Linked DNA regions of Desulforapulum autotrophicum HRM2. The protein of the gene in region 2 interacts with the protein of the main gene of each other region in a pairwise test. Links are inferred from orthologs where the notes say so. Each region holds a gene or a part of one and is shown on either strand. Other genes may lie near its edges.

The links.
Region 1: the proteins of HRM2_RS17710 (region 2) and rlmB interact in binary tests that used the Escherichia coli proteins (3 or more experiments, as listed by UniProt). The link is inferred for Desulforapulum autotrophicum HRM2 from one-to-one orthologs.

Annotation. Positions count from the first base shown.
Region 1 is NC_012108.1:2,089,536-2,100,313, reverse strand. The notes cover bases 95-2,982. They hold rlmB (23S rRNA (guanosine(2251)-2'-O)-methyltransferase RlmB), read right to left. Parts: upstream 1,976-2,982; coding sequence 1,214-1,975; downstream 95-1,213. Other genes in these bases: HRM2_RS09190 (YicC/YloC family endoribonuclease), read right to left, coding at 2,862-2,982; HRM2_RS09195 (DUF370 domain-containing protein), read right to left, coding at 2,571-2,837; gmk (guanylate kinase), read right to left, coding at 1,972-2,544; HRM2_RS09210 (hypothetical protein), read right to left, coding at 576-872; icd (NADP-dependent isocitrate dehydrogenase), read right to left, coding at 95-574. Outside these bases: more of icd, read right to left, coding at 1-94; more of HRM2_RS09190, read right to left, coding at 2,983-3,743; HRM2_RS09185 (DUF4416 family protein), read right to left, coding at 3,740-4,279; HRM2_RS25975 (Trm112 family protein), read right to left, coding at 4,276-4,449; HRM2_RS27615 (hypothetical protein), read right to left, coding at 4,479-4,637; HRM2_RS09175 (THUMP domain-containing class I SAM-dependent RNA methyltransferase), read left to right, coding at 4,839-6,050; HRM2_RS09170 (ABC transporter substrate-binding protein), read right to left, coding at 6,164-7,912; HRM2_RS09165 (DUF2160 domain-containing protein), read right to left, coding at 8,016-8,294; HRM2_RS09160 (carbohydrate ABC transporter permease), read right to left, coding at 8,304-9,104; HRM2_RS09155 (carbohydrate ABC transporter permease), read right to left, coding at 9,101-9,973; HRM2_RS09150 (ABC transporter ATP-binding protein), read right to left, coding at 10,026-10,778. UniProt on the Escherichia coli protein: Specifically methylates the ribose of guanosine 2251 in 23S rRNA.
Region 2 is NC_012108.1:4,041,379-4,058,066, reverse strand. What follows is about bases 7,937-10,901. They hold HRM2_RS17710 (NAD(P)H-hydrate dehydratase), read right to left. Parts: upstream 10,223-10,901; coding sequence 8,651-10,222; downstream 7,937-8,650. Other genes in these bases: HRM2_RS17705 (YchJ family protein), read right to left, coding at 10,234-10,722; tsaE (tRNA (adenosine(37)-N6)-threonylcarbamoyltransferase complex ATPase subunit type 1 TsaE), read right to left, coding at 8,196-8,660; HRM2_RS17720 (aspartate kinase), read right to left, coding at 7,937-8,166. In the rest of the region: hemC (hydroxymethylbilane synthase), read right to left, coding at 1-156; HRM2_RS26165 (FmdB family zinc ribbon protein), read right to left, coding at 162-401; HRM2_RS17750 (hypothetical protein), read right to left, coding at 510-1,460; HRM2_RS17745 (D-sedoheptulose-7-phosphate isomerase), read right to left, coding at 1,453-2,022; HRM2_RS25470 (tetratricopeptide repeat protein), read right to left, coding at 2,047-3,333; selA (L-seryl-tRNA(Sec) selenium transferase), read right to left, coding at 3,330-4,742; HRM2_RS17730 (HDOD domain-containing protein), read right to left, coding at 4,739-6,115; pyrF (orotidine-5'-phosphate decarboxylase), read left to right, coding at 6,215-6,949; more of HRM2_RS17720, read right to left, coding at 6,940-7,936; HRM2_RS17700 (MBL fold metallo-hydrolase), read left to right, coding at 11,061-12,443; HRM2_RS17695 (DsrE family protein), read right to left, coding at 12,454-12,804; HRM2_RS17690 (pseudouridine synthase), read right to left, coding at 13,003-13,785; HRM2_RS17685 (pyridoxine 5'-phosphate synthase), read right to left, coding at 13,820-14,539; rRNA maturation RNase YbeY, read right to left, coding at 14,552-14,923; HRM2_RS17675 (HD family phosphohydrolase), read right to left, coding at 14,913-16,688. UniProt on the Escherichia coli protein: Bifunctional enzyme that catalyzes the epimerization of the S- and R-forms of NAD(P)HX and the dehydration of the S-form of NAD(P)HX at the expense of ADP, which is converted to AMP.

The DNA.
Region 1 (10,778 bases), 1.9 Mb from region 2 along the record:
TTTCCGGGCAGATGGGCTTGAGGCCGATGGCAGCGGTGGCGCATACGTCAACGTCCAGCTCGGTTTTCATAAATTTAAGGAGCTTTTGGGCCTCAAAAGAGCCTGAGGCCCACTCAATGCCAGCATAGAGATCCTCGGTATTCTCCCGGAATACGGTAATGTTCACATGTTCAGGATGTTTTACCGGGCTTTGGATGGGCGAGAAATAGCGCACCGGCCGGATACAGGCGTAAAGGTCCAGGTGCTGACGGATTTTAACGTTCAAGCTTCGCATGCCGCTGCCTACCGGGGTTGCCAAGGGGCCCTTGATGGCCACCCGGTGGGCCTCAATGATCTCAAGGGCATCATCGGAAAGCCATTCACCGGTCTTGTTAAACCCCTTGGCTCCGGCAGGAATATTGAGCCACTGGATCTTTTTTTGACCGTTATAGGCTTGTTGAACAGCCGTGTCAAACACAGGCTGTGCCGCCTGCCAGATGTCAGGACCAATGCCGTCCCCCTCGATAAAGGGAATCTCAACACAATCGGGCACATCCAGCACCAGATCGTCATTCATGGAAATAATGTTGCTCATATTAATCTATACGCTCCTTGATTTTTTTTATATGAAACACCCACCAAAGCATTGCAAACAGAGGCGTTTCATCACTCGTTGAGGCCGGGGCCAACCCTCGCTCCGGCCATGCCGGTTTCATATGAAACTCGCTTCGACCGGCCGGCGGGAACGGGTGTTGCCCTTCACTCATTCTCGCAGGCCGTCCATGGCCTGCTCCGAGGGAAATGGCAACTCCTTGGACCTCGTGTCCACCGTTGCCATTTAACCCGTTCAGGGCAACACCCGTTCCCACCGGCCTACTACTGTCGAGTTTCATGCTTCGTTGTGTCCGCCAGGACATGTGGTTATATGAAACTCTTGTCGAGACATCATTGTTAAAGTCTCGACTTTAGAGCCCTCTTTGGTTTCCCTGACCGGAACATTGTAAACCAAAGGGGATAGGATTTTTGCCCTTCCAGGCGTTAAGAAGCGCAGGCTGTTTGAGGACTTTAGCCCGCAGTTCCTGCGTTTTAGTCTGGAAGGACAAAAAGCCCCCCGACGTTTACCGTTCCGGTCAGGGTAACCAAAGGGGGCGGAATGGTACTATCGCCTGCCCGGTATCATCGTGTTTCATGCTTCTTTGTGGCCGGATGCCATCTCTCGCCCCGGCCGTGCCGGTTATGCAGTCAGCTGACGCTGGCGAAGGGCTTCATACATGGCGATCCCGCCTGCCACCGATGCGTTCAGGGAAGTTACGCCGGCCTTGATGGGCAGGGAAACAAGAAAATCACACTCTTTTTTCACCAGGGGCCGAATGCCCTTGTGCTCACCGCCCACCACAAGCACCAGGTTACCGGTAAGATCCGCCGAAAACAGAGGGGTTGTCCCCTGGCCGTCCAGCCCTGCAACCCAGAATCCCATGGCCTTTAATTGCCGCAAAAGGCCGGCCGTGTTGGTAATCAACGAAATCTCGGCATGCTCCATGGCGCCGGCTGAGGCCCTGGAAACCGATGGAGAGGGAGAAGCACTCCTCTCCTTGGGTATCATAATATGATCCACACCCGCACAAAGGGCTGTCCGGATCAATGCTCCAAAATTCTGGGGGTCCTCAAGGGTTTCAATCACCAGAATGAATCTATTCGACACTCCCTTGGGCATCTGCTTGACAATCCCCTCGGCCCGAACCGTTGCAAAGGGCGACACCCGGGCAGCCACCCCCTGGTGGCGGGCATTGTCTGTCAAGGCATCCAGGGTCATTGTATCGGTGATCTCCACAGGGATGGACTGCTCTTGTGCAACGCCAAGAATTTCAGCCAGCCGCGCCCTGGAGCGATCCTTTGAAACCAGAATGGCATAGAACTTTCTCCTGCCCGCCCGCAGGGCTTCACGAATCGGATGAATACCACAGAGGATCTCAACTGCCTCACTTTTCCGGCTCATGCAAGCTCCTTTTCAAAAATAACGGACATCTCGTTGATGCTGGTCTCGAGGTCATCATTTTTAATCACATGGGAGTACCATCCCTTCTGGCTGATCTCCTGTTCCGCATTTTTCATGCGCTGGGCAATCACCGCTTCAGAATCGGTTCCCCGTCGTCGGAGACGCTGTTCAAGGGTTGTAAAATCAGGGGCCATGATAAAAATGGTCACGGCCGCTGGAAACGCCTTCACAATCTGCCTTGCCCCCTGGACGTCAATGTCCAGAAGAAGATTGCCCCCCCGTGCCAGGGTATCCTGGAGCAGGGTAAGGCTGGTACCGTAGAAGTTGTCGTGGACTTTTGCCCACTCGGCCCACAGCCCTGCATCAATTCGTCTCTGGAATTCGGATTTATCTATGAAAAAATAATCCTGACCATGAACCTCTCCTTGTCGGGGCGGCCTTGTGGTGTGGGAAACCGAATAGGAGAGCTGTGAGAACCTGTCGAGCATCTGTTTACAGAGGGTGGTCTTGCCGGCACCCGACGGGGCCGACACCACAAATAGTTTTCCCGGTTTCTTGCTGTTTTCCAAAATAATGTCCTTTGCTTCCGGGAGAACTACCCCTCGTCATTTTCCTGGTTTTTTAAAGTTGAAAATCGCTGGGAAATGGTCTCGGCCTGGATGGACGAGAGAATGACATGATTGCTCTCGGTCACAATGACGGCCCTTGTTTTTCTGCCGTGGGTGACGTCCAGCAGACGGTTTTCATCCTTTGCATCATCCTTTAACCGCTTCATGGGTGACGAGTTGGGGGTGAGGATGGCCACCACTTTTTCAGCAACAACGGTATTACCAAACCCGATGTTTAAAAGAACCTGTTCCATTATATCTCCTGGTTTGACGAACAATTATTCTATGTTTTGAACCTGTTCCCTGATTTTCTCAAGTTCAGACTTTAAATTAACTACCCTGTGGGACAACTGTGCCTGGCTGGATTTTGAGCCCATGGTGTTGAACTCCCGGTTGAACTCCTGGATCAAAAAGTTGAGCTTTCTTCCGGCCGGCTCGTTTGAGGCCAGAATCTCCCGGAACTGCTTGATATGACTGTAGGCCCTGACGATCTCCTCAGAAATGTCGCTCTTGTCGGCAAGAATGGCAACCTCCTGGCTGAGGCGCACGGGATCAAGGTTTTCCACCCCTGCGGTGAGGCGGGAAAGTTTTTCCAACAAACGCTCCCGGTAGATTTCAGGAATTTCAAGGGCATTGGCTTCAATGGTTGCAAGCTCGGTTTCGATGAATGCCATCCTTGCCTCCAGATCCGTTAAAAGGTTTTCCCCTTCAACGGCTCTCATGGTTTCAAGCTGGGATAGGGCCTTTATCATTGTTGATGAAACCACCTGCCACACCAGGTCAAAATCCGGCTCTCGTTCCTCGTCCAGGATCATGTCCCGTCCTGCAATTACCTGGTCCAGGGTGAGGTCAGCGTCCAGGGCCAGGCAGTTTTTAAGAAGTGATAAGGCCTTGAAGTAGGCAAGTGCCCGTTGTTCGTCAACAACAAAGCCCGTTGACGCCTGGGATTCATCCTTTACTGAGATTCGGATCTCCACCCGCCCCCTTGAAAGGCGCTCTGCAACCATCTTCTTGACACCGTCTTCAAACCTGCGGCAAAAGGGGGGCAGGTAGAGGGCTATATCCAGGTTCTTGCTGTTGTAAGAACGGATCTCCACCTCTGCTCTAATATCATTTTCCGTAAATGCAGCCTCTGAATAGGCAGTCATGCTGTTAATCATGGAAGACTTCTCTCTTTATTAAAATCAAGGCAATACTTTGCCCTGACAATTTCAAGGAAACTTTTGATGGCATTCCCCCTGTAATCGGGATAGGTCCAGTCAAGGTCAATGAATCGTCCCTTTTGGTACATCAGTGTAAGATCGGCATAGATGCCCTGCCCGATGTAGACCCGGTGGGCAAAATCCTTGCCCGTTGCCAGAATGAACCGAGACTTGACAAGGTAGCCAGGATCAATATTGACAGCTCTTTTCCCATTTTCTTTCCACATGGCTTCGATGTTATTGGTCGAAATCTTGATCTCTGCCAGGGAGTCTTGGGCAACAAGCGCCTTGAACACCACCACACGCCGAAAAAGGGGGGACCCCATCTCCCTGTGGTAGTAGTTGGTGTAGTCAAAATCAAACCAGGGGCTGATCATGTCGATGCTGCCGAATTTTTCCTCCAAAAGGGCGAGTACCCTTTGAACAATGGACTGATCGTTCATGAACAGACTGATGACAAGCTTTGCCGGATCCGGGCTCTTTGGCGTACTCATTCTTTAAAGGGCTTTGCCTCTTCGACCAGCATGATGGGAATATCGTCCCTTATTTCATACACAAGGCAACAGGCCCGGCACACCAGTCCATCTTTGTTTTTATTGAGGGTAACCTCGCCCTTGCATTTGGGACAGGCCAGGATTTCCAGCAGCTCTTTGGAAACAGCCATGGTAAGATCTCCTTTTATGTATTTTTTAGTCACAGTCCCTGGGGACTGCATGGTTTAAAGCTTGAAATACGCTCCCCTGTGGGCCATGAGCGCCCCATGGCAAGAGCAAACTTTTCCCAGAGAGCAAGAATAAGCGGTAAAACCTCGTTTATTCCGGCCCGGTTTGTTTTTTTGGATAAATTTTCCATAAGCTTTACATTATGTGATACAATGCCGCCGATTGTCAATCTTAAAGCGTACAGGATGTTTATCCAAATGAAGATGGCGAACCGTCTTCACGTCCTTGACGGAGAACGTCTGAAGAAACAGGGACAAGGCTTTACCCAAAAACGACAGGGTGGGATAGAGCTTGCCGTAAACCCAATAACCCGATCGTTACAGAGACGCAAATGGAACCCATAAAAAGCATCAAAACCAATGTTATCAGGAAACGGGCAGGCCAGCACAAGCGCTATGCCACAGGATTTAAATACCAGCAGGACCCTACCTTTTTCGGCCAGATTGCAGAAGATCTCATCAACGAGGGAGAGGCTGAGCTCAAACAGCTCGGGGCCACAGATGTAACTCCCTCGTTCCGGGGCATCTACTTTAAGGCTGAAAAAGAGACCTTCTACCGCATTAATTATCAAACAAGACTCTTTTCAAGAATACTGGCTCCCCTGACCTCGTTTGCCTGCAATAACACCGACACCCTTTACAAACAGGCGAAAAAGATCAAATGGGAAAACCTGTTTAAGAAAAAAAGTACCTTTGCCATCACCTCCAACGTGTCAGACAGCGAGATCACCCACTCCCAGTATGCCGGATTAAGGCTCAAAGACGCCATTGCAGACTACTTCAGGGAAAGGACCGGCAAACGACCGGACGTCAACACCCTTGACCCCGACGTCATGATCAACCTGCACATCCGAAAGGAGACGGCTGACATCAGTATTGATGCATCCGGCGGCGCCCTTCACAAACGGGGATACAGGGAAGAATCAGTCACAGCTCCCATGCAGGAGACCATTGCAGCAGCCATTATCCGCATCTCTGGATGGGATGGCACACGGCCGCTCTATGACCCAATGTGTGGTTCAGGCACCCTGCTGTGTGAAGCTTTGATGCACCAGTGCCATATCCCTGCCGGGATCTTCAGGCAGCGGTTTGGATTTGAGATCCTGCCCGATTTCAACCCGGACCTCTGGAACCAGGTAAAAACTGAGGCAAATGCAGGGATCATCCCCATTGCACAGGGACTGATAGCTGGCAGCGACATTGCAGAATCATCTGTAACTGCAGCAAGGACAAACCTCATGGGACTCCACAACGGCGGGCAGGTATCTGTTCTGAATATGGATTTCAGACAGATCCAGGCCCTTGAAGACACGATCATTGTTGCCAACCCCCCCTATGGTATCCGCATGGGCAAGGAGAGCGACCTGAAGGTGTTCCACAGGGAACTGGGTGATTTTCTCAAACAGCGGTGCAAGGGATCAACGGCCTATATCTATTTTGGAGATCCCCAGTACGTTGGCCACATGGGACTCAAGGCAACCTGGAAAAGACCCTTAAAGGCGGGTGGGCTTGACGGTCGCCTTGTGAAGTATGAAATGTATTAATCGAACGGACACTGGCGGGACGGGCAGGCAATGGACGCTTCCTGCCCCCATAAAAAAAGGCCGACCCCATGACCTGATGTCAGGTCAGACGTCGGCCCGTGTAATACCCTAGGTTACTTCACCCTGCCCTCTTTCCAGGCCTGGATCAGCTTGTCATAGTCAATGGTTTCCCCCTGGGGCTTTTCATTGGCAAGTTTGGCCTTGGGAGCGCCAGGCTGGTCAAGCCAGTAGGATTCGGGTTTTTCGGGATTAAGCAACGGTCCCTTGTCCCCCTGTACACCGGATCTTGCAATTCTCATGAGAATTTTATCCTGCTCTGCTGCAAGGTTGTCCATGGCGGTTGAAACCGTAACCTCACCCGCAACGGCCTCACCAATATTCTGCCACCATAGCTGGGCAAGTTTAGGATAATCAGGTACGTTGGTTCCCGTGGGTGTCCAGGCAACCCGTGCAGGGCTTCTGTAAAACTCCACAAGTCCACCAAGCTTGGGGGCCCGCTCGGTGAACGAGACGTCCCGGATGTCGCTGTCCCGGATGGGCGTCAGACCCACATGGGCCTTCTTAAGGGATGTGGTCTTGCACACGCAGAACTGGGCAAACAGCCAGGCTGCTTTTCTACGCTCAATGGGGGTGCTTTTCAACAATGTCCAGGAACCGCAATCCTGATAACCAAGCTTCATCCCCTCTTCCCAATAGGGACCGTGGGGGGAAGGAGCCATGCGCCATTTGGGCGTTCCGTCTGCATTAACAACGGGAAGGCCCTCGCCCACAATCGAAGAGACAAATGAGGTGTACCAGAAAATCTGCTGGGCCACATTTCCCGTTGCAAGGTAGGGAAGGGACTGGTAAAAGTCCATGCCAAGAGCGCCCGGAGGTGCATATTTCCTGAGCCATTCCATGTATTTCCTGAGGGAATATTTGGCTGCAGGACCGTTGGTGGCACCACCCCTGCTGACACTTGATCCCACGGGCCGGTCATTTGCATCAACCCTTATACCCCACTCGTCAACCGGTTTTCCATTGGGAAGTCCCTTGTCTCCGGCACCGGCCATGGACAGCCAGGCATCGGTGAAACGCCATCCCAGATCCGGTGCTTTTTTGCCGTAATCCATGTGGCCGTAGATGGCCTTACCGTCAATCTCTGCCACATGCTCACTGAAAAACTCGGCAATGTCCTCATAGGCGGACCAGTTGACAGGAACGCCCAGCTCATACCCGTAGATCTCCTTGAACTGCTTCTTAAAATCATCCCGTGTAAACCAGTCGTAACGGAACCAGTAGAGGTTTGCAAACTGCTGGTCAGGCAGCTGGTAGAGCTTACCATCGGGTCCTGTTGTAAAGGATTTTCCCATGAAATCATCCACATCCAGGGTGGGGAGGGTAACGTCCTTGCCCTCTCCTGCCATCCAGTCTGTGAGGTTGACCACAAAGCCGTACCTGTAATGGGTGCCGATGAGATCTGAATCATTGACATAGGCGTCAAACACATTCTTACCTGACTGCATCTGAATCTGGAGCTTTTCAATAACATCACCCTCCTGGATCAGATCGTGGGTCACCTTGATGCCGGTAATTTCTTCAAAGGCCTTGGCAAGGACTTTTGACTCATACTCATGGGTGGGAATGGTCTCGGAAACAACCTTGATGGCCATCCCCTTAAAGGGTTCTGCAGCCTTGATAAACCATGCCATTTCATCGGTCTGCTGCTGTTTGGTCAGGGTTGACGGCTGAAACTCCTTGTCTATCCATCGCTTTGCAGCTGACATATCCGCCATTGCAGGGCCTGAACAGAAGGTGAACACAACCGCTGAAACAACACACCAAAGCCATCGTCGAGGAATCTTGTCGAACACTTTTTTCATCTTATGGTCTCCTTCATACGGCCTTAAAAAAGGGGTTCCGGTTGTCCGGTCGTTCGCCGATGTAAAGGCCTTTAACACCGATGACACCCAATAAATATCTTGTTTATCCCCAGCGCATGACAACAACCATCCACACAAGGGAAAACACAAAGGCCACCCACAGGGTAAAATCAGTCAGTCCCAGCCAGGCCAGATGAATGTATGCACTGCTCAAAAGGCCAATAAAAAGCCGGTCACCCCGGGTGGTTGCAATGGGCAGAATTCCCCGCCGTTTAACACAGGGAGATGCAATCTGCCACACAGTCATGCCGCAGAGCATCAGGGCAATGGTTATAAAAAAAATCGCCGTGGGATAGGTCCATGCCATCCATTCCAGTGTCATATCTTCCTCCTATACCCGTCCCATGGCAAAACCCTTTGCCATGTGGTTTCTGACGAACCAGATCACAAGGGCCCCGGGCACGATGGTTAAAACCCCTGCTGCCGAAAGAAGGCCCCAGTCAAGGCCTGATGCACTCACCGTCCGGGTCATGATAGCGGCAATGGGTTTAGCAGCGGTGGTGGTCAGGGTCCTTGCAAACAAGAGTTCAACCCAGGAAAACATGAAGCAGAAAAACGCTGTAACACCGACACCGGATCGAATCAGGGGAATAAAAATGGTGGTAAAGAAACGCACAAAGGAATACCCGTCGATATAGGCGGTCTCGTCAATCTCCTTGGGTACGCCCGACATAAAGCCCTCAAGTATCCACACGGCAAGGGGGACGTTGAACAGACAATGGGCCAGGGCAACGGCAATGTGGGTATCAATGAGACCCACTGTGGAATAGAGCTGGAAAAAGGGAAGCAGAAAAACAGCGGCCGGTGCCATGCGGTTGGTCAAAAGCCAGAAAAACATCTGGCCGTCACCGATGAACCGATACCGGGAAAAGGCATAGGCCGCAGGCAGGGCAGTCGCAAGCGATATCAACGTGTTCATTGTCACATAGATCATCGAATTGATATATCCCGAGTACCACGATACATCTGAAAAAATTTTCATATAATTTTCAAGGGTGAAATCCCTTGGATAAAGGGAAAACACGCTCAAGATATCGGCATTTGTTCTAAGGGACATGTTGAGCATCCAGTAGATGGGAAGCATCAACCAAAAGAGATAGACAATGAGAACAATGGTTCTTTTTTTCATCATGCCTCTCCTCGTCCAACGTTCTGAAGGGCCTGGTAAAACAGCCAACTGAACAGCAGGATGATTAAAAAGTAAATAAGGGAAAAGGCCGCGGCAGGCCCCAGGTCAAACTGGCCAACGGCCACCTTGACAAGATAGATGGAAAGAAAGGTGGTGGTATTGCCCGGCCCGCCGCCAGTGAGCACAAAGGGTTCGGCATAGATGAGAAAGCTGTCCATGAATCTGAGCAGCAGGGCAATGGTCAATACCCCCCTCATCTTTGGCAGCTGAATGTACTTGAACACGGCCCAGGCAGAGGCCCCGTCTATGCGGGCTGCCTGGAAATAAGCCTCAGGAATGGCCCTCAATCCGGCATAGGCAAGCAGCGCCACCAGGGGGGTCCAGTGCCACACCTCCATGAGCATCAGGGTGATCCAGGCATCGGACGGACTTGCCGTGTGGTCAAATGCAATGCCAAGGGCGTTGACCCCGGCACCCAACAGCCCGATATCCGGGCGGGTGAATATCATCCAGATGGTTCCGATAACATTCCACGGAATCAGCAGGGGCAAGGCCAGGAGCACCAGGCAGATCGAAGCGGCCCATCCCTTTTCCTTGGGCATCAGCAGAGCTATCCCTACGCCAAGGGGCATCTCGATCACGAGCACCAGGCCTGAAAAAATAAACTGACGAATCAATGCCTCGTGCAGCCGGGTGTCGGACAACACAGCCTTAAACCACTCCGTACCCACAAAAATTCGCTGGCCGGGTCCAAAAATGTCCTGGATGGAATAGTTCACCACCGTCATCAAAGGAATGATGGCACTGAAGGCAACGATGATAAAGACCGGCAGCACCAGAAACCATGCCTTATTGTCTTCCCACTTATCCATATCGGTTACACTCCTTTACTCAACCTTGCTGTTGGTTGGTTGTTAACTGTCGTTACCTTAAGAGCTGATCATCTTCAAACAGACGGATCCAGTCGGTTGAAAACCTTAGCCACACCCGTTCATCCGGGATGGACTGGCCCTCGGGAACCCTTGCCTGGACCTGATGGTCGCCCAGGAGGGCTGTGAGGATACGATAACTTCCCTGGTCTTCCACGGATTTCACCTGGGCCTCCACCCCGTGGGCCTCCTTTTGTTTGTGCACCTCAAGATAAAGCGGCCGGATTCCGAGCTTGAGCTTCCCCTTGGCCGTTGCGGCAAGGCCTGCCAGACGGTCGTCAAGAAAGATTTCAACCCCATTGGCCCCTTCTACATGGGCCACCCCGTTTTCAAGGACCATGGGCAGAAAATTCATTCCAGGACTGCCGATAAAATAGCCCACAAAGGTGTGGTCAGGATTTTCAAACAGTTCCTGGGGAGTTCCGATCTGAATGATCCTGCCCTCGTACATGACAATCACCTGGTCAGCAAAGGTGAGGGCTTCTACCTGGTCGTGGGTGACATAGACAAAGGTGAGCTTGAGACGCTCGTGGATCTCCTTTAGCTTGCATCTAAGCTGCCACTTGAGATTGGGATCAATTACCGTCAAGGGTTCGTCAAAAAGAATGGCGGCGACATCACTTCTCACAAGGCCCCGGCCCAGGGAAATTTTCTGCTTGGCATCGGCGGCAAGCCCTGCAGCCCTTCGGGCAAGAAAGGGGGTGAGTTCCAGAATATCCGCCACCTCATGGACCCTTTTTTTGACGTC
Region 2 (16,688 bases):
CAGGGGGCGGTCAACGATCATGTCCCCGGTTGTTTTGATGGTCATGATTTCGACTTCAGTCTCGGGAAACTGATCCTCAATCCTGTCCTTAACATGGTTAGCCTGCCACAGGGCAAGTTTGCTTCCACGGGTTCCAATTTTGATTGTTTTTTTCATGGGTCCTATCCGCTGGTGCATGAGGAGCAGTTGGTTGCAGTACATCCACTGCATGCTGATGAGGAGGAAACAGACACGGAAGAATCATCTGACGAGCCGGTGGAGCGTGTGACAAAACCGCATTTGGATATGAGCCGTGACAGATCAGGGCTCTTGCACGACGGGCAAACGGGCTTGTCGCTGCCAAGGACCAGGGTCTCAAAGCAGTGATTGCAATTGTTGCACTTGTATTCGTATATGGGCATTTTTTTCACCTCTGTTGTTTTTAAAATAGAAAACTATACAGGTTTTTACCTGGTTTTGCAAGGGGAGTTCGCCGGGTCCGGGACGTCTTAATTTCATCGATTTCAGATTCATGTCCCCAGATTTTCAATCACCCCTGCGGCAATCAAGGGGATCAGGAGTTCATGGTGGCCGACGATGCTGTAGCCTTTACCTCCCTTGAGTGTGGGCCGATTCACCACATTGGTCATGGGGCGGTAATGGCGGATGAAATCAAGGTTCACCGTGGTGAAATTTTGCGGCCTGTATCCGAGGTTTCTGGCAACGGTCAGGGCCTTGAGGAACACTTCCGGCAGAATCACAGCAGATCCGGCATTGATAAAGACCCCTTTTTCAAGGGTGGCTACCATTGCGGCAAAGATTCTAAAATCAAGGTGGGAGGCAGCCCCGCAGGCAGCAGGATCAAAATCCGGGTGCATGTGAATGATGTCGGTCCCCATTGCCACATGGACGGTGACCGGGATGCCAAGCCGTGCACACGTGGCTGTAAGGCTTTTATCCTTGAATGGCATTCGTTCGTTGTTGATGAAATCCCCAACAGCCTGTCCAAGGCCCTTACCCTGGTCGGCCGCCTCCTTGATGGCCCGACTCAGAAGAATCGATGTCTCTGCTGCCATGCCAAACCCCCCGTCTCCAATGGAGGCAGCAACATCCTCCGAGGTTTTGCCGGTGAGCGCCACCTCCAGGTCGTGGATAATTCCGGCACCGTTCATGGAGAGCATGGACATGAGCCCGCGTTCCATGAGGTCGATGAGGATGGGGTTAAGACCCACTTTGATCACATGGGCGCCCATGGCAAGACAGATCGGCGCATTGTTGATCTTTGCCTGTGAAATTGCCTGGATGACTTCAATAAGGTCGTTTCCGGCAAGGATTGCTGGAAGGGTTGAAAGGAACTGGGAAAAGCTGCCTCCGGCAATCCAGGGTTTTGAAAAATCCCGGGCGTTTACTTTACTCTTTCGGTCTTTTACGCTGTAGGTGGTTATTTTTGTTAGGTCGATGGGCGCTATGGGGCTATCCATTGAAAAGCCTCCTTTCCGTCAGGTCGCAGATAATATGGGCAAGGGTAATATGGGTTTCCTGGATCCTTGCCGTTGCGGTTGCGTCAACGGCAAAGGCGAAATCAGCCAGTTCTTTGAGCTGCCCCCCAGGGCCTGACAGGCCCATGACCGTTACACCCATGGACTTTGCCGCCTTGACGGCCTTGATGACGTTGGGTGAGTTGCCGCTTGTGGTTATGGCCATGGCCACATCCCCGGGTCGCCCCAGGGCCTGGAGCTGCTTGAGGAAGATATCTTCAAACGAGTAGTCATTGCCGATGCTGGTTATGACGGAGGTGTCACAGGTCAGGGCGATGGCTGCAAGGGGCGGTCGTTCCATCTGGAACCGGTTGATAAATTCTGCAGCAATGTGCTGGGCATCGGCCGCAGAGCCCCCGTTGCCGAAAACAAGGAGCTTGTTGCCTCTTTCAAGGGCATCGGAAAGGGCAATGATTGCCTGTTCGATGAGTTCTGTGTGGGTTGAGATAAACCGTTTTTTTACAAGCAGGCTCTCTTCAAGTGTGTCAAGTATGTGTTTTTTCATTGTCCTTTCCAGAATTGTCCGTGATCAGGCGGATCGTTTGTCCTGTTTATCAAGGGGCCGGGAGGTGTCGGTCTTGAACTCTTCCTCTGTTGGGTCAAACACGGCCTTAGCCAGATCCTTCCTGCCTGTTTTAAGATAGAGATTCCCAAGGCGTGAACGATAAAGGGGGGTGGCAGGATCGATCAGTATGCTCTCCCTTGCAAGTGTGATGGCGATTTTGAGGTTCGTTTTTTTAAGATAAAAGGCGTGGGCAAGGCCAGATAGGGAGACGGCATCCTTGGGGTTTAACTTGACGGCCTGTTTGAATTCAGCAATGGCCCTGTCAACTTTCTGTGTCCCAAGAAAGTACTCTCCAAGGCGGCGGTAGGGAAGGCCTGCAGTGGGATTGATTTGTTTGGCTTGGGACAGGTGTACAAGGGCTTCATCGCGCCTTCCCGTCTTCAGGAGCAGGCTTCCTGCCGTCAGTTCTACCTCAAAGATGGAATTGTCCAGCCGGCTGGCTTCTTCCAGGTAAGCGACTGCCTCTTTGGTCAGCCCAAGGATGTTGCAGGCAAGCCCCATGTTGTATACAATCATGACCTCGTTGGGATCTTTTTCAAGGGCTGATGCAAATATTTTTTTTGCCAGCCCGGGATTATTGTTCATGCCGTGGCAGACCCCGAGACTGTTCAGGAGGTTGGTGTTATCCGGGTTGACGTCAAGCCCTTTTTTGTACTCCTCTGCTGCCTTGTCCATGAACCCTAGTTCGTATAGTCTGTCTCCGCTGATGTTGAGGGATATATCACCAAAGCAGACCTTGTTGCCGGGCCCCAGGAAGGCTGCGTGGTCCACGGCTTTTACGGCATTGTGAAAGGTCTCTTTCCTTGAGAAATCCATGAACGGGTAAACAGCAATTCCGGCAATGGGGTCAATGCCGGCCTCTGACGCCAGTGCTGTTTTGATGGTGTCAAAAAGTCGCTCAAGGTCGGCCGTGTTCCACAGCACAATGACCATAAAATGGTCGTCAATCCTTTCCCACAGCCCCTGGGCTGGTTTAACGGCTGCATCAAGAAGGGGTGTGATGCAACAGCTATCCGTGCAAGGGGCTTGATTGACCACAACGCAGACGAATCCGTGTTCTGGAATTTCGGCCTTTTCAAGCCTGTCTGTAAATCCTTGCATCCAAGATTTCCGGAATATAATTCTGTCTGACAGATACTCGTTTGGCTGAAAATCCGCCTTTTTTTCGGGTTCTGAATCAAACTTTAGAAAATTGATCTCCTTGGACAGGTAGGCCGTTTCAGTCTTCATGGAGGGTGTTTTTTTTATCATTTACAGCTCTCTGTCAGGATAACGCAAAGGGTATTAATGATGGTTTGCGCATCACCTGGTTGCAGGGTTCTCGGATCAATGATGAATCTGTCATTGTCAATTCTGCCGATGATGGCGGGTGTGGCCATGCGCATTCGCTTTTGCAGTTGGTCTGCCGACAGGGTAAGGGGGGTTACTGCAATGCACCGGCTTGGAAGGGCAAGTTCAGGAAAGGCACCCCCTCCTGTTCTTGAGGAAAGGTCTGCAAACGCCACAATTGCAGTTTCGTTCAGGCGTTCTTTCAGCTGTTCCAGAATGGGCGTTGCAAGTTCTTTGGTTTTATCAAAGCTCAGGGCAAGCATTCTCAGTGTGGGGATTTTTTCAACGGCCAGGGCTTCATCCCTGTAAAGCGCCAGGGTTGACTCAAGGGCTGCCAGGGTGAGTTTATCAATGCGAAGTGCCCTTGTCAGGGGGTTGGACCGGATCTGTTCAATGGCCGATCGGGTTCCGAGGATGATGCCTGCCTGGGGGCCGCCCAGGAGCTTGTCTCCGCTAAAGGTGACAATGTCCACACCTGCGGCCACGGCATCGGGAACCGTTGGTTCCCTGGTAAGCCCATATTTTGAAAAGTCGATCAAGGAGCCTGATCCAAGGTCTTCCATGACCTTGATTCCCTTCGTTTTCCCCAGGGCAACAAGCTCGGAAATGGAGACGCTTTTGGTAAATCCCTCTATCCTGTAATTGCTCGTGTGGACCTTAAGCAGCAGTCCTGTATTGTCTGTGATTGCCGTTTCATAGTCCTTCATATGGGTTCTGTTGGTGGTTCCGACCTCACGTAAAATGCCGCCGCTTTTGGCCATGACATCGGGGATTCTAAACGATCCGCCAATTTCGACCAGTTCTCCCCTTGAGACAATGACCTCCTTTGCGTTGGCAAGGGTGTCAAGGCAGAGAAGCACAGCACCTGCATTGTTGTTTACGGCCATGGCAGCCTCGGCCCCGGTCAGTTCGCACAGAAGCGCTTCCACAACCGAATAGCGGATGCCCCGCTTGCCTGTGGTAATGTTGAATTCAAGGTTTGAATAACCCGATGCAATGGTTGTTATATTCTTAAGGGCCGCATCACACAGAAGTGCCCTGCCAAGGTTGGTGTGGAGGACGACGCCGGTTGCATTGATGGTGGAGACAAGCTTGGGTTTCAGGGTTCGGGTTGCGATAGCAATGGCCGTGGCAAGGCAATCCTGGGGTGCAAGGGACGGATTATCACCCTTGAGGGTGCTGTTTCTCAGGCTCTCCAGTGTCGCACGTATGGCTGATTTGAGAACTTTTTGCGGGATTTTATGGGTTGCGTGGACGGTTCCTGCAAGTTCCAGAAGGGCGTCAACCCCTGGTAGTTGCCGAAGAAGATCCTGTTTGCTGGCATATGTCATGTTAGGGTCCTTGTTTTGAATGATAGCTGACCCTTTTTGTCAAAGGAAGCCGGGAAAATTGAATCGATGATGCCTGGAAGGTCTGAAAGGGTTAGTCCCAGGTGGTCAATGGTGGGTAAAAGGCTGGTTGGTTCCATTCTCTCAAGCTCAAGTCCTACGTTGAACCTTGACATCAGCAGGTCGGATAGATGGACAATCCCGACAAGATTCCTGTGGTCTGTTGCCTGTTCCGGCGTGTGGTGGAAGCTGATGGCCTCAATCAGGGCTGGAGAGAAGTTCCATTGTCTGGCCAAAAGGGCACCGGTTATGCAGTGGGTGGTCCCAAGGATCTTTTGTTCAAGAATAACGGCGCTTGTACCGTCGTGGTGGATTCCCCTGAAAAAGAGCGGATACACCGCTGCTATCTGCTGGTCGAGTACCACTTTGCCGATATCGTGGAGCAGGCCTGCCGTGTAAGCGGTATTTGGGGGTTCCCGCCCCGTTAGTTCAGCTATTTTTTCCGCCACCATTGCACAGCCCACGGCGTGGAAGAAAAGGCCTCCCCGGCAAAGGGAGTAGCCCGAGTCTCCGACCTGGTTGAAATAATCCTTGAGAACCGCCGTTATGATCATTTTGAGGAGCAGGGACTCACCGAGCAGAAGTACGGCATCCTGGATGCTTTCTATCTTAATCCTGCCGAAAAACATGGCCGAGTTTGTGATCTTGAGAACCCGTGCGCCCAGTACCTGGTCCTTACCCAGTTCCCGGGTGATCTCCTTCATGTTATGATGATCGTCCTGGATCATCCTGAGAATTTTGAGTGCCGTCTGGGGAATGGGTTTTAAATTTTTTATGGTTTTGGTGATATCCTGCTCCGAGAGAGGGGGCAGGCTGACGGTATGTTCATTGACTGGGGTCTCCAGGGCTACGGGTTTAATGGCAAATTGCCCTGTTGCCATGTTAAGCTCAAGGGTGCAGGTGAAGAAACCTCCGGTCTCGGATTTAACGATTTTAATTCCAGACCGGTTAAGGATGTCAATGGCGATATCCGTGGATCTTCCACCGATATCAAGGTGGATGTCAAGCTCACTCAGGGGGGCCACAAGGGCACCGCCTGCAATGGTGGCAGTGAGATTGCAGGGGTCAACACCCAGGGCAAAGAGTTCCTCTAAAAGAAGGGGAAGGCCGGTTGAAGCGTATTTTTCCGGATATTCCGGTGGCATGGTTGAAGGCGGTTCCGGAAGGAGGATATGGATCAGTCCCCCGATTTTTGTAACCTTGTCGTAAAGGGCAACGCCCACACAGGTACCAAGGAATGCCTGGAGCAGTATCTGTCCTTTTTTTTCTACCCGGAAGCTTCCCGCTGGAATATGTTCTCTTCTCAACCACACCATGTGAACCCCTCCCCTGCGCATATGACAATTTTATTGACCACATAAACAATATTTACTAACATTATTAAAGGCAAATTTTCAAGTCTAAAGGAGCTTTGAATGAAAAAAGGAAACAGTCGCATCATCTTTCCCCTTGATGTGGATTCGGCAGCCGAGGCTGAAGATTTAGTGAGAATGCTGGATCAAAAGGTGGGCATGTTTAAGATCGGCCTTGAGCTTTTTATCGACCAGGGGCCCGCCATGGTCAGGAGGGTAAGGGCATTGAGCGATGCCGGAATTTTTCTTGACCTGAAGCTTCATGATATATCTGCAACCGTCAAAAAAGCCATGGAAAGTGCGGTAAAGACAGGGGCGGACCTTGTTACTGTCCATGCCTCATCCTCACAAAAAATGCTTGAGATGGCCGTTCAGGGCGGTCAGGGAAAGACCCGGGTGCTGGGCGTTACCCTGCTGACGGACAATGATGCTTCAGTGGTAGAGGCCTGTGGGTTCAGGCAGGAGTATGTCACCCGGACAGAGCAGCTGGTCCTCAAACGGGCCGGATTTGCCCATGGTGCAGGATGTGCCGGGGTGGTCTGCTCCGGTCTTGAGGCGGCAGCAGTAAAGAAGGTTTTTGGCAGGGATTTTCTCATTGTTACACCGGGTATACGGCCTGCCTGGGGATCGGTTGAAAATGATGACCAGGAACGAATCACGACCCCTGCCATGGCCATCGGGCAGGGGGCGGATTTCATTGTGGTGGGAAGGCCCATCCGAACAGCGGTTGATCCCTGTGCCGCAGCGGATGCCATAGCAGGGGAGGTTGAAGCGGCCCTTGCAGACCGTTATGACTGAGTTGGATTGTCAAGGCCGAATGCCGTGTGAAGGACTCGTACGGCAAGCTCTGCATATTTTGCCTTGATCACGCAGGAGATGCGTATCTCAGAGGTGGCAATCAGTCGGATGTTGATATTTTCCGCGGCAAGGGCTGAAAACATGGTGGCGGCAACGCCTGAATGGCTTTTCATTCCAAGGCCGATCACCGACACCTTGGCAATATCCTCTGCCGTGAGGACCTCCTTTGCGCCAATTTTGTTGCCCACTTGTTCAGAGATTTCCTTTGCCCGCTTAAAATCAACCGTGGGCACGGTAAAGGTTACGTCGGTCTCACCGCCCGACCGGGTGTTCTGGATGATCATGTCCACCATGATCTCAGCCTCGGCAAGGGGGGAGAAAATTTTGGCCGAAATTCCCGGCTGGTCTGGTACTTTTTTAAGGGTGATTCTTGTTTCGTTCATGTCACAGGTGATGCCTGAGACAACAACGCTTTCCATGTCACTGCTTTCATTGACAACCATGGTTCCCTCCTCTTCGCTGAATGATGATCTGACATGGACGGGCACATTATACTTCTTTGCAAATTCAACAGAGCGGATCTGGAGAACCTTGGCGCCAAGCACTGCCATTTCAAGCATCTCTTCATAACTGATTATGTTTATTTTTCTGGCCTTGGCGCAGATTCTTGGGTCGGTTGTGTAGACCCCGTCCACATCCGTGTATATCTCACACACATCGGCCTTCAGGGCCGAGGCAATGGCCACGGCCGAGGTGTCTGATCCTCCCCGGCCAAGGGTGGTGATGTCACCGTTTGTGTCGCTTCCCTGGAATCCTGCAACCACAACGATATGCCCATTGTCCAGAAGGGCCTTGATTCGTTTGGCCTCTATATCAAGAATCCTTGCCCTGCCTGCACTTTTGTCTGTCTTTATTCCGGCCTGGAAGCCAAGCAGGGATTTTGACTTGTAGCCCATGGATTTGAGCATCATGGCAAGCAGGGCAGCCGTTGTCTGCTCGCCAGTGGCCAGCAGTACGTCAAGCTCTCGTTTGTCTGGAATCTCTGACGCCTCTTCAGCCAGGGCGATGAGTTTGTCTGTCATTCCGGACATGGCTGAGAGCACCACTACAAGCTGATCTCCTTTGTCATATGCCCTTGCTACCCGTTGGGCAACGTTTCGTATTCGTTCGATATCGGCAACCGAAGTACCCCCGAATTTTTGCACTTTCAATGCCATAGATGCTCCTGCTTTGAAGGGTTTGATTTTTAAATAAATAGTTTGCTTAGCATCTTTGATGCGTCAAGTCCAGAGGCAAAGAAAGATATTTCCCGGTTGAATGCCTTGTCCGTTGAAATAGTGATGGCAAGGTCAAAATTGATGGTTCCCTGTTCGATGATTTGTGGCCATTCAATGACAGTCACCCGATCCAGAGTTATCATTTCATAAAAACCGATATAGTCCAACTCGTCGCTTGAACCAAGGCGATAGAGATCCATGTGGCACAGATCAAGCCGTCCGGGGTATTCGTTCATGATCGTATAGGTGGGGCTTGTAACGTAAAATGAGGCAGGCACTTCAAGGCCCTTTGCAAGACCCTTTACAAAGGTGGTCTTGCCTGCACCGAGCCCCCCGGTAAGTGAGATGGTGATGCCACGATCCAGTAGTCTGCCTAATTTCTCACCCAGCCCAAGGGTTTGTCTGCCCGAACGGGAGATAATGGTCAGTTCCATGGGCCCTCACCATTAACGGCCGCTGGAATGGTGTGTATCAGATCAGACGCTACAAACCCGGCACCCTTATACTGACGGGCAAGGATGTCTCCGGCAAGGCCATGGAGATAAACACCTGCCACGGCGGCATTCCCAGGGCTAAACCCCTGGGCCAGGAGGGCTGCGATCATACCGGTGAGAACATCGCCCATGCCGGCCGATGCCATGCCGGGATTCCCGGTGGGACACAGGCGGGTTCGACCGTCGGGAAGGGCTATCAGGGTTGATGCTCCCTTGAGAACAACAATAAGCTTAAAGGTTGTGGCAAAATCGGCTGCCGCTTCAAGCCGGTTGGCCTGGATCTGTTTTGTGGTAGTTTTACATAGTCTTGCCATCTCTCCGGGGTGGGGGGTCAGGATAAGCGGTGCCCGGGCCTTTTTAAGAATTCCGGGGTCGTCTGCAATGGCGTTGAGGCCATCGGCATCAACCACCATGGGAAGGGCCAGTTCCTGTATGATTTTTTTGACCAGGCGCTGGGTGGCAGGATCGGTTCCCAAGCCGGGTCCCAGGGCCATGGCGTTTTTTTGCCGTGCAAGACCTGTGAGGACCTCAAAGCAATGGTCGGACAGGTGACCCGGCGTACTCTCTTCCAGGGGAAAGGTCATGGGTTCCGTCACCTTTATTTCCATGACGGGGTTGAGGGTCTCAGCAATCCCCAGGGTGACAAGGCCGGCACCCATGGCCATGGCCGCGTTGGCCGTAAGGGCCGCGGCTCCTGTTTTGCCGGTTGAACCGGCAATTACAAGCAGATGGCCGAAATTACCCTTGTGGGTGTCGTGTTCCCTTTTGGGAAAGAGTTGCGCAACCTCCCGGTGTGCCACAACCTTCAACCCAGGAGCGATGCCATTGCAGATAAACGGGGGGATCCCGATATCGACGATCCTGAGTTTGCCGGTAAGTGCCTTGCCTGGAAAAAGGAAATGGCCTGCCTTGGCAAATGCAAAGGTTGCAGTGGCATGGGCCTGGATTGCTGTGCCGCGGGCCGTGCCGGTGTCGGCGTTAAGACCCGATGGGATGTCAATACTCAAAACCTTACAGGGAAGGGCGTTGACCCTTTCAATGACGGTTTTGAACAATCCCCTGACATCCGAGTTCAGGCCCGTTCCAAGGAGGGCATCAACCATAATGTCGGCCTGGGCCATCTCTGTCCTGATGCTGTCAACGCCTTCCATATCCAGGATCTCGGTTAATGAGCCATGGGAGCTTACCTTGACCAGGGTCTTCAGGAGGGTTAAGTTTGCCAGGGCATCCCCTGTTATTTTTTTTGGAGGGGCAAAAAGAAAGACCTCGGTTTTTACCCCCATCTGGACAAGATATCTTGCCACCACAAAACCGTCGCCCCCGTTGTTGCCAGGGCCTGCAAGCACGCATACTTTTTTTGAACCTAGGTCTGGAAAGAGCTCCTGTAAAAAGGCAAAGGCCCCCCGTCCGGCATTCTCCATGAGAACCCGCCCGGGAATGCCAAAGCCCTCAATGGTTTCTTTGTCCATGGCCTGCATTTGTTTTGCGGTAACAAGGTACATGGTGTCCTCCATTATTTTCCACAGCATTTTTTATACTTTTTCCCGCTGTTGCACGGACAGGGGTCGTTTCTACCAATCTTGGGAGCGCTGTTTTTCATGGGTTTCGGCTTTACCGGATTGCCGTCCAGAAATAGCCAGCGGTCGTTCTCGCGTTTAAAGATTGCCAGTTCATGGTGCTTGTGCTCGACGTCCTTTTGTGTAAAACGGGCAATGAATTCCACACTGCCCTGGGTGTCTTCTGGGCCGCCTGCCTCGGTCGTAAGGATCTCAAGACCCTTCCATAGTGAATTCTCAGACCAGGAGCGGGTTGCCTGTTCGTCAAAATCGGCCATACCGTCCGGGTGGGTCGTTTCCTTGAGATAGCCAATTTCCCCTTGTGCATAGGCTGTATATCTTGACCGCATGACCTGTTCGGCAGTGGTGGCTGAGACGGTTCCGCGGATGATGGGTTCACAGCACTGGCTGTAGGGTAATGTTGAGCAACATGGACATGGTTTCATACGTTTATGCTCCTGCTTGGTTTTTATCTGTGTATTTAATTTGTAATGTTTCAATCCTGCCTGGACTGTCTGGGCAAGTTTATCCCTGACCGTGTCGGGGATGTGCCATCTGATAATATACCCCTTGATGCCCATTTTAGTCAATGGGTCGTAACTGAACCCGCAGTGGTTAAGGGTTATTGGGAAAATTCTTGCAAAATAGTGGACAGGGGCTATATTGTTTTGTGAGCACTATCTTAAAATGTGACGTAAATCAAGACTGTTTATTGGCACTTAATACAATGACTATATTCAACCAGAAGGGGGCCCGGCAAAGGTCTTCGTGAAAAGGAGGGTAAATGTATTTTAAACAAATTGCAGTTGAGGGAATGGGGTGTCTTTCTTACATCATCGGTTGTCCCGGTGCCGGGGTTGCCTGTGTGGTGGATCCCAAACGGGAGGTCAAAGAGTATATTGATCTTGCCCGGAATAACGGCATGAAAATCACCCATATCTTTGAAACCCATATCCATGCCGACCATGTGAGCGGTAACATGGAATTACGTTCTCGCACCGGTGCTGACATCTACCTGCTGGAGGGGACCCCGGCCACCTATAAATTTAAACCGGTCAAGGACGGGGATTCGTTCATGATGGGCAGTGTCAAACTTGATATCCTCAGAACCCCTGGTCACACCCCCCATGGGCTTTCAATCCTTGTGACAGATACCCTGCGCAGTCAGGAACCATGGCTGGTGCTCACCGGTGACTGCATGTTTGTGGGGGATGTGGGGCGGCCTGATCTTGCTGGAGAAGAGCTGATCGACGAACAGGTTGAAAATCTTTACAATTCGCTTTACAACCGGCTTGGCAATCTTGCCGACAGCCTTGAGGTCTTTCCAGCCCATGGTGAGGGGTCCCTGTGCGGCAAGGGGATGAGTTCAAAGCCAAGTTCCACCATTGGGTTTGAACAGCACAATAACCCGTTGTTAAATCTTTCCAGAAAAGATTTCATTGAATCTTTTAAACAGAGTTTTCCTGAACGACCCAAGAGCTTTACCCACATCATTGAAACCAACATCAAGGGCGCACCGTTGCTCGAACGCTGTCCCATGATGATGGATATGTCTCCCCTCCAGGTAAAAAACCACATGGAGCAGGGGGCCGTGGTGCTTGACACAAGGGACACGGCTGCCTTTGGCGGGGCACACATTCCAGGCAGTATCAACATCGGTCTGACCAAGCAGACGGCCAACTGGATCGGTATGGTCATTGACCCTAATGCTGATCTGATTCTTTTGGTGGACAATGAAGCGTCCTATGACGATATGTGCACCCAGCTTCACAGGATTGGGTACGACAATATTTTAGGTTACCTCTACGGCGGTATCAAAAACTGGCAGGAGGAGGGGTATCCCCTTGGCCAGCTATGGCAGTTGTCTGCCGAGCGGCTTCGTCAGAAGCTTGACAAGGGCAGCGTGACCCATTTTTTTGACGTCAGGACCCAGGCTGAAAGAAACGACGGTTATATCGCAGGGGCTGAACATTTTGCCCTGCCCCTGCTGCTCAAGCAGGTCCCCGATATTCCCAGGGACGAAGAGATCATTGTCTACTGCGGCGTAGGGTACCGGGGAAATATTGCGGCAAGTTATCTCCAGAGCCAGGGCTTCAAGCATGTTCACTCCCTGGCCGGTGGAAATAAGGCCTGGCGAAATGCCGGGTTTCCCGTGGAAAGGGCTTGATCCCCATGGATTAAAAGGTGATAACCTCGTACCCCTGTTCCATATAGGTTGCAAGGCTCGGGTGGCCCTTCATTTCCCTGCAAAGGGGTAGCCCCTGGGCCTGGGCCGCATCAACTGATCCCATCTTGGTGGCGCAGGCATAACAGACACAATCAATCATTCCCTTTTCCCTGACCTCAATGTAGGGCTTGGAAAAGGGATGATCTTCGTTGCCAAGCTCCCCAATGAGCTTTGTTGCACTCCCTTCGATCACCACCTTTACCTCATATCCTTTTTTGTTCATATCCAGTGCATTGAGCAGCACATGGACAAAGCACATTGACTCACCGTTGAATGCAACCAGTACCACACGTTTGTTCATGGTTTCCTCCAGTTCTTTTTGTATGAAACATCCACCAACGCATTGTAATCAGAGGCGCTTCATCATTTGTTGTGGCCGAGGGGCATCCCTTGTTCCGGCCGTGTTTGTTATTGGGTTAAGTTCAAAACAGGACCATCATATGGGAGTTTAACCAAAAACAAAAGATTTTCCGGACTTTTCGGGGACGCCTTACTAAATTTAAATTCCCCTGAATCGTGGCAATTCTTTTGTTGGTTCATCCCAGGAGAATTTTGAGATCACTTCCTGGAATCTTTTGTCAAGGGGTGCTGTAATGGTTATAAAAATTCCAGTGTCAGGGTGGACAAAGCAAAGTTCACGTGCGGCAAGCAAAAGTCCTGTACAGTTCAGATGTGTTGCAAAGAATCGGTTGTGGCTGCTTTTTCCATACACGGTATCCCCCACAATGGGGTGGGAGATGTGTTTCATGTGGCGCCTCAACTGGTGACGTCGGCCGGTTTTGGGAATTAGCGCCACAAGGCAGTAGCGGGTGGTGGGGTATCTGTCAACATAAAAGGGCAGTTCCACACTGGCAAGGCAGGCGTAATCGGTGACGGCATCATCAATCTTCAGGGAATGATTGATTCTTTTGTTGTCCTGGGGGTGTTTGATGTTTTTAAGGGGGTGAACGATGGTTCCCCTCTCTTTAACATGGCCCCGGACCACGGCAAGGTATGTCTTTTGAATTTTTCCTGTCTGGAAAAGGTGTGACATTCTGGTTGCCATATTTCGATTGCGTGCAAACAGAAGCACTCCCTGGGTGGGTCTATCCAGCCGATGCACCGGAAAAACATGGCCCTGGGTCTGATCCCTCACCATCTGCAGGGCAAATCGGGTTTCGTGGGTTGCAAGGGCAGTTCTGTGCACCAGGAGACCCGGGGGTTTGTTTACAGCAACAAGATCTTCATCCTGGTAGAGGATTTCAAGGGTGCCAGGGGCACTGGCCTTTGTTTCAAGTTTCAAAATAAGCGCTTGATTCCACGGCTACTATTCTGGATCACAGTGCTCGGATAAGGGCCAGCATGTCCCTTACGGCACGGTCCATGCCCGTGAGAACAGCCCGTGCCACGATGCTGTGCCCGATGCTGAATTCGTCGATTTCATCAAGCCCCTGGAACGCCTTGATGGTGTTGTAGCAGATGCCGTGGCCTGCGTTGACAGAAAGTTTGAGCCTGGTGCCGATCTTTGCGGCATCCACGATCCTTGTGAATTCTCGTTGCCTTTGATGTTCGTTTACTGCATCACAAAAGGCACCCGTGTGGATTTCGATCATGTCGGCGTCTATCCTGTGGGCCATTTTGATCTGGTCAAGATCAGGATCGATGAATATGCTGACCATTATGCCTGCGTTTTTGAGTGCTTCCACCGTCTGTTTGATGGATGAGTGGTGGTTGATCAGGTCAAGGCCGCCTTCTGTTGTGATCTCTTCTCTTTTTTCAGGCACAAGGGTTACGGTGTGGGGCTTCAGGGACAGTGCGATGCCCAGCATTTTGGGTGTTGCGGCCATTTCAAGGATGAGCCTTGTGCGGATCACCTCCTTGATGACTCTGACATCCCTTTCGTTGATGTGGCGCCGGTCCTCCCGAAGGTGAACGACAATGGCGTCTGCTCCGGCGGCTTCTGCGGCAAGGGCTGCAGCGGCGGGTTCCGGGTATGCGGCCCCCCGGGCCTGTCTCAGTGTGGCTACATGGTCTACGTTAACGGCAAGCTTTGCCATATGGGACTCCTTTTAAAATGGGTCAAGGTTTGGGTTGGACTCAATGAATCTGAGGAGTTCAAGGCTCCTTTGTTCCATTTTAACGGCCTCGTCTTCCCCTTGTTCGTGGTCAAATCCCACAAGGTGGAGGACACCGTGGATCATGAGCTGGGAGAGCCGTTCGTCGAGGGTTATGCCTGCTTCGTCTGCCTCACGCATGGCCGTTTCCACGGAAATAACAAGATCCCCCAGGAGTTGGGGTGCAATCGAGGTAAATTCGCTGTCAAGCATGGGAAATGAGAGCACATTAGTGGGTTTTGCCTTGCCCCTGTAAGTTTGGTTCAGCGCCATGATGTGGGCATCGTCGGTGATTACGACGGACAGTTCATGGTTGTCATATCCCAAGGCGTTTAAGATTTTGCTGAGCTTTTGGTTTATCTGGGACTTTGACAGTTTTGGGGTTTTTATCTGAATTTGGGTCAGAATTTTCTGGGGTTCCATTTTTCTCTTTCTGTTTTTCCTGTTGTTTGTTTTCCGGGGGACGTTCTGTGTATTCAATGCGTTGGTGGTAGATGCCCGTGAGGATCTTATTGAAACTCTTGGCGATCTGGTGAAGGTCCTTCAGGGTCAGCTCGCATTCCTCAAGCTGGCCGTCTGAAAAGACTGCATTGGTTAATTCCTGGACACGTCCCTGGATTCTTGCCGGAGTCGGTCGTTCAAGGGTTCTCATGGCCGCCTCAATTACATCGGCCAGCATGACAATGCCCGCCTCCCTTGTCTGGGGTTTGGGACCGGGGTAGCGAAAATCGCTCTCCTTTACAGCATCTTCTCCGTTGAGCTTGACGCTCTTGTTGTAGAAGTAGCGGATCAGGCTGGTGCCGTGGTGCTGGCATATGGTGTCGACAATGTCCATGCCAAGCTTGTACTCCTTGGCAATCTCCGCCCCCTTTTTAATGTGCTGGATGAGGATCAGGGCGCTCATGGACGGTGAAAGTTTATCGTGGCGGTTTTTGCCGTCGGTCTGGTTCTCGATGAAGTAGAGGGGTTGCTGAAGTTTTCCAATGTCGTGGTAAAAGGCGCTCACCTTGGTTTTGAGGATGCTGGCCCCGATGGCTGCTGCTGCAGCTTCGGCAAGACTTGCCACGATGATGCTGTGGTTGTAGGTGCCGGGGGCTTCGATCATAAGGCGCCTCATGATCGGCTGATCAAGGCTTGACAGCTCAAGCAGTTTGATCTCGGTTGTAAAGTCAAACAGGATTTCTATTAAAGGGGCAAGGCCTGCTGTGATGATTCCGGCCAAGAGTCCGCCTGTAAATGCAAGCAGGATTTCTTTGGTGATGATGCCGATGTCTGTCTGGGCCGAATAAATGTTAAGGGTCAGGGCAAGGCCCGCGTTAAAAAGGGCCAGTTTCACCCCTGCCGTGATGAACCGCTTTCTCTGTCTGCACTCCTTTGTCCAGAATGCAGCAGTAATCGAACTCAGAAAAAAGAAAATAAAGACCTCAATGCTGTTTGAAAAAATCATAGCGCTGAGCAGGGCGAGGACCAGGGCAAAGTAGATGGCAATCTCAAAGTTGAGAAACAGACATACGGTCATGGCGCCGGCAGACAGTGGAAGTCCCATGGAAATGGAGATATCCGACAGTGAGACAGGAAGCTCCAGGTTGACCGTGGTGGCAAAGGGGGCTGCAAGACGTGCAATGACAAGAAAGAGGGTCAGAAGGGATGCCAGGAAAATGATGTTCTTGTTGTGGTGGCGCTCCAGGGTTTTTTTCTTCTGAAGAAGTAGTATGTAGACCACAAGCAGGACAAAGAGGATGATCAGGGCGGTACCTGTCTGGGCCATGAGGGAATTTTTTTCCTTGGTCTGGCTCTCCAGGGCCTTAAGCTTTACAAGCCTGATGCCGTCCACCCGTTCGCCTTCCCTCAGGATCATTTCACCAGCCTTGATTTTGTAGAGAACCGGTTTCACCTTTGATTCGGATAACCGCACCCTTGCTTCTGTTTCACTCCTGTTCATGGTGATGTTGGGGAGCAGAAGCTGCTGGCAGAGGTCAACAATGAGGTTGGACAGGTTGTAGTCTATATCCTTCAACAGAGGGTCACCAATGATTCTCACCATTGCCTTTGCCTGGTCCGGTCCGTAAAATGCCTTGAGGTTGTTCAATAC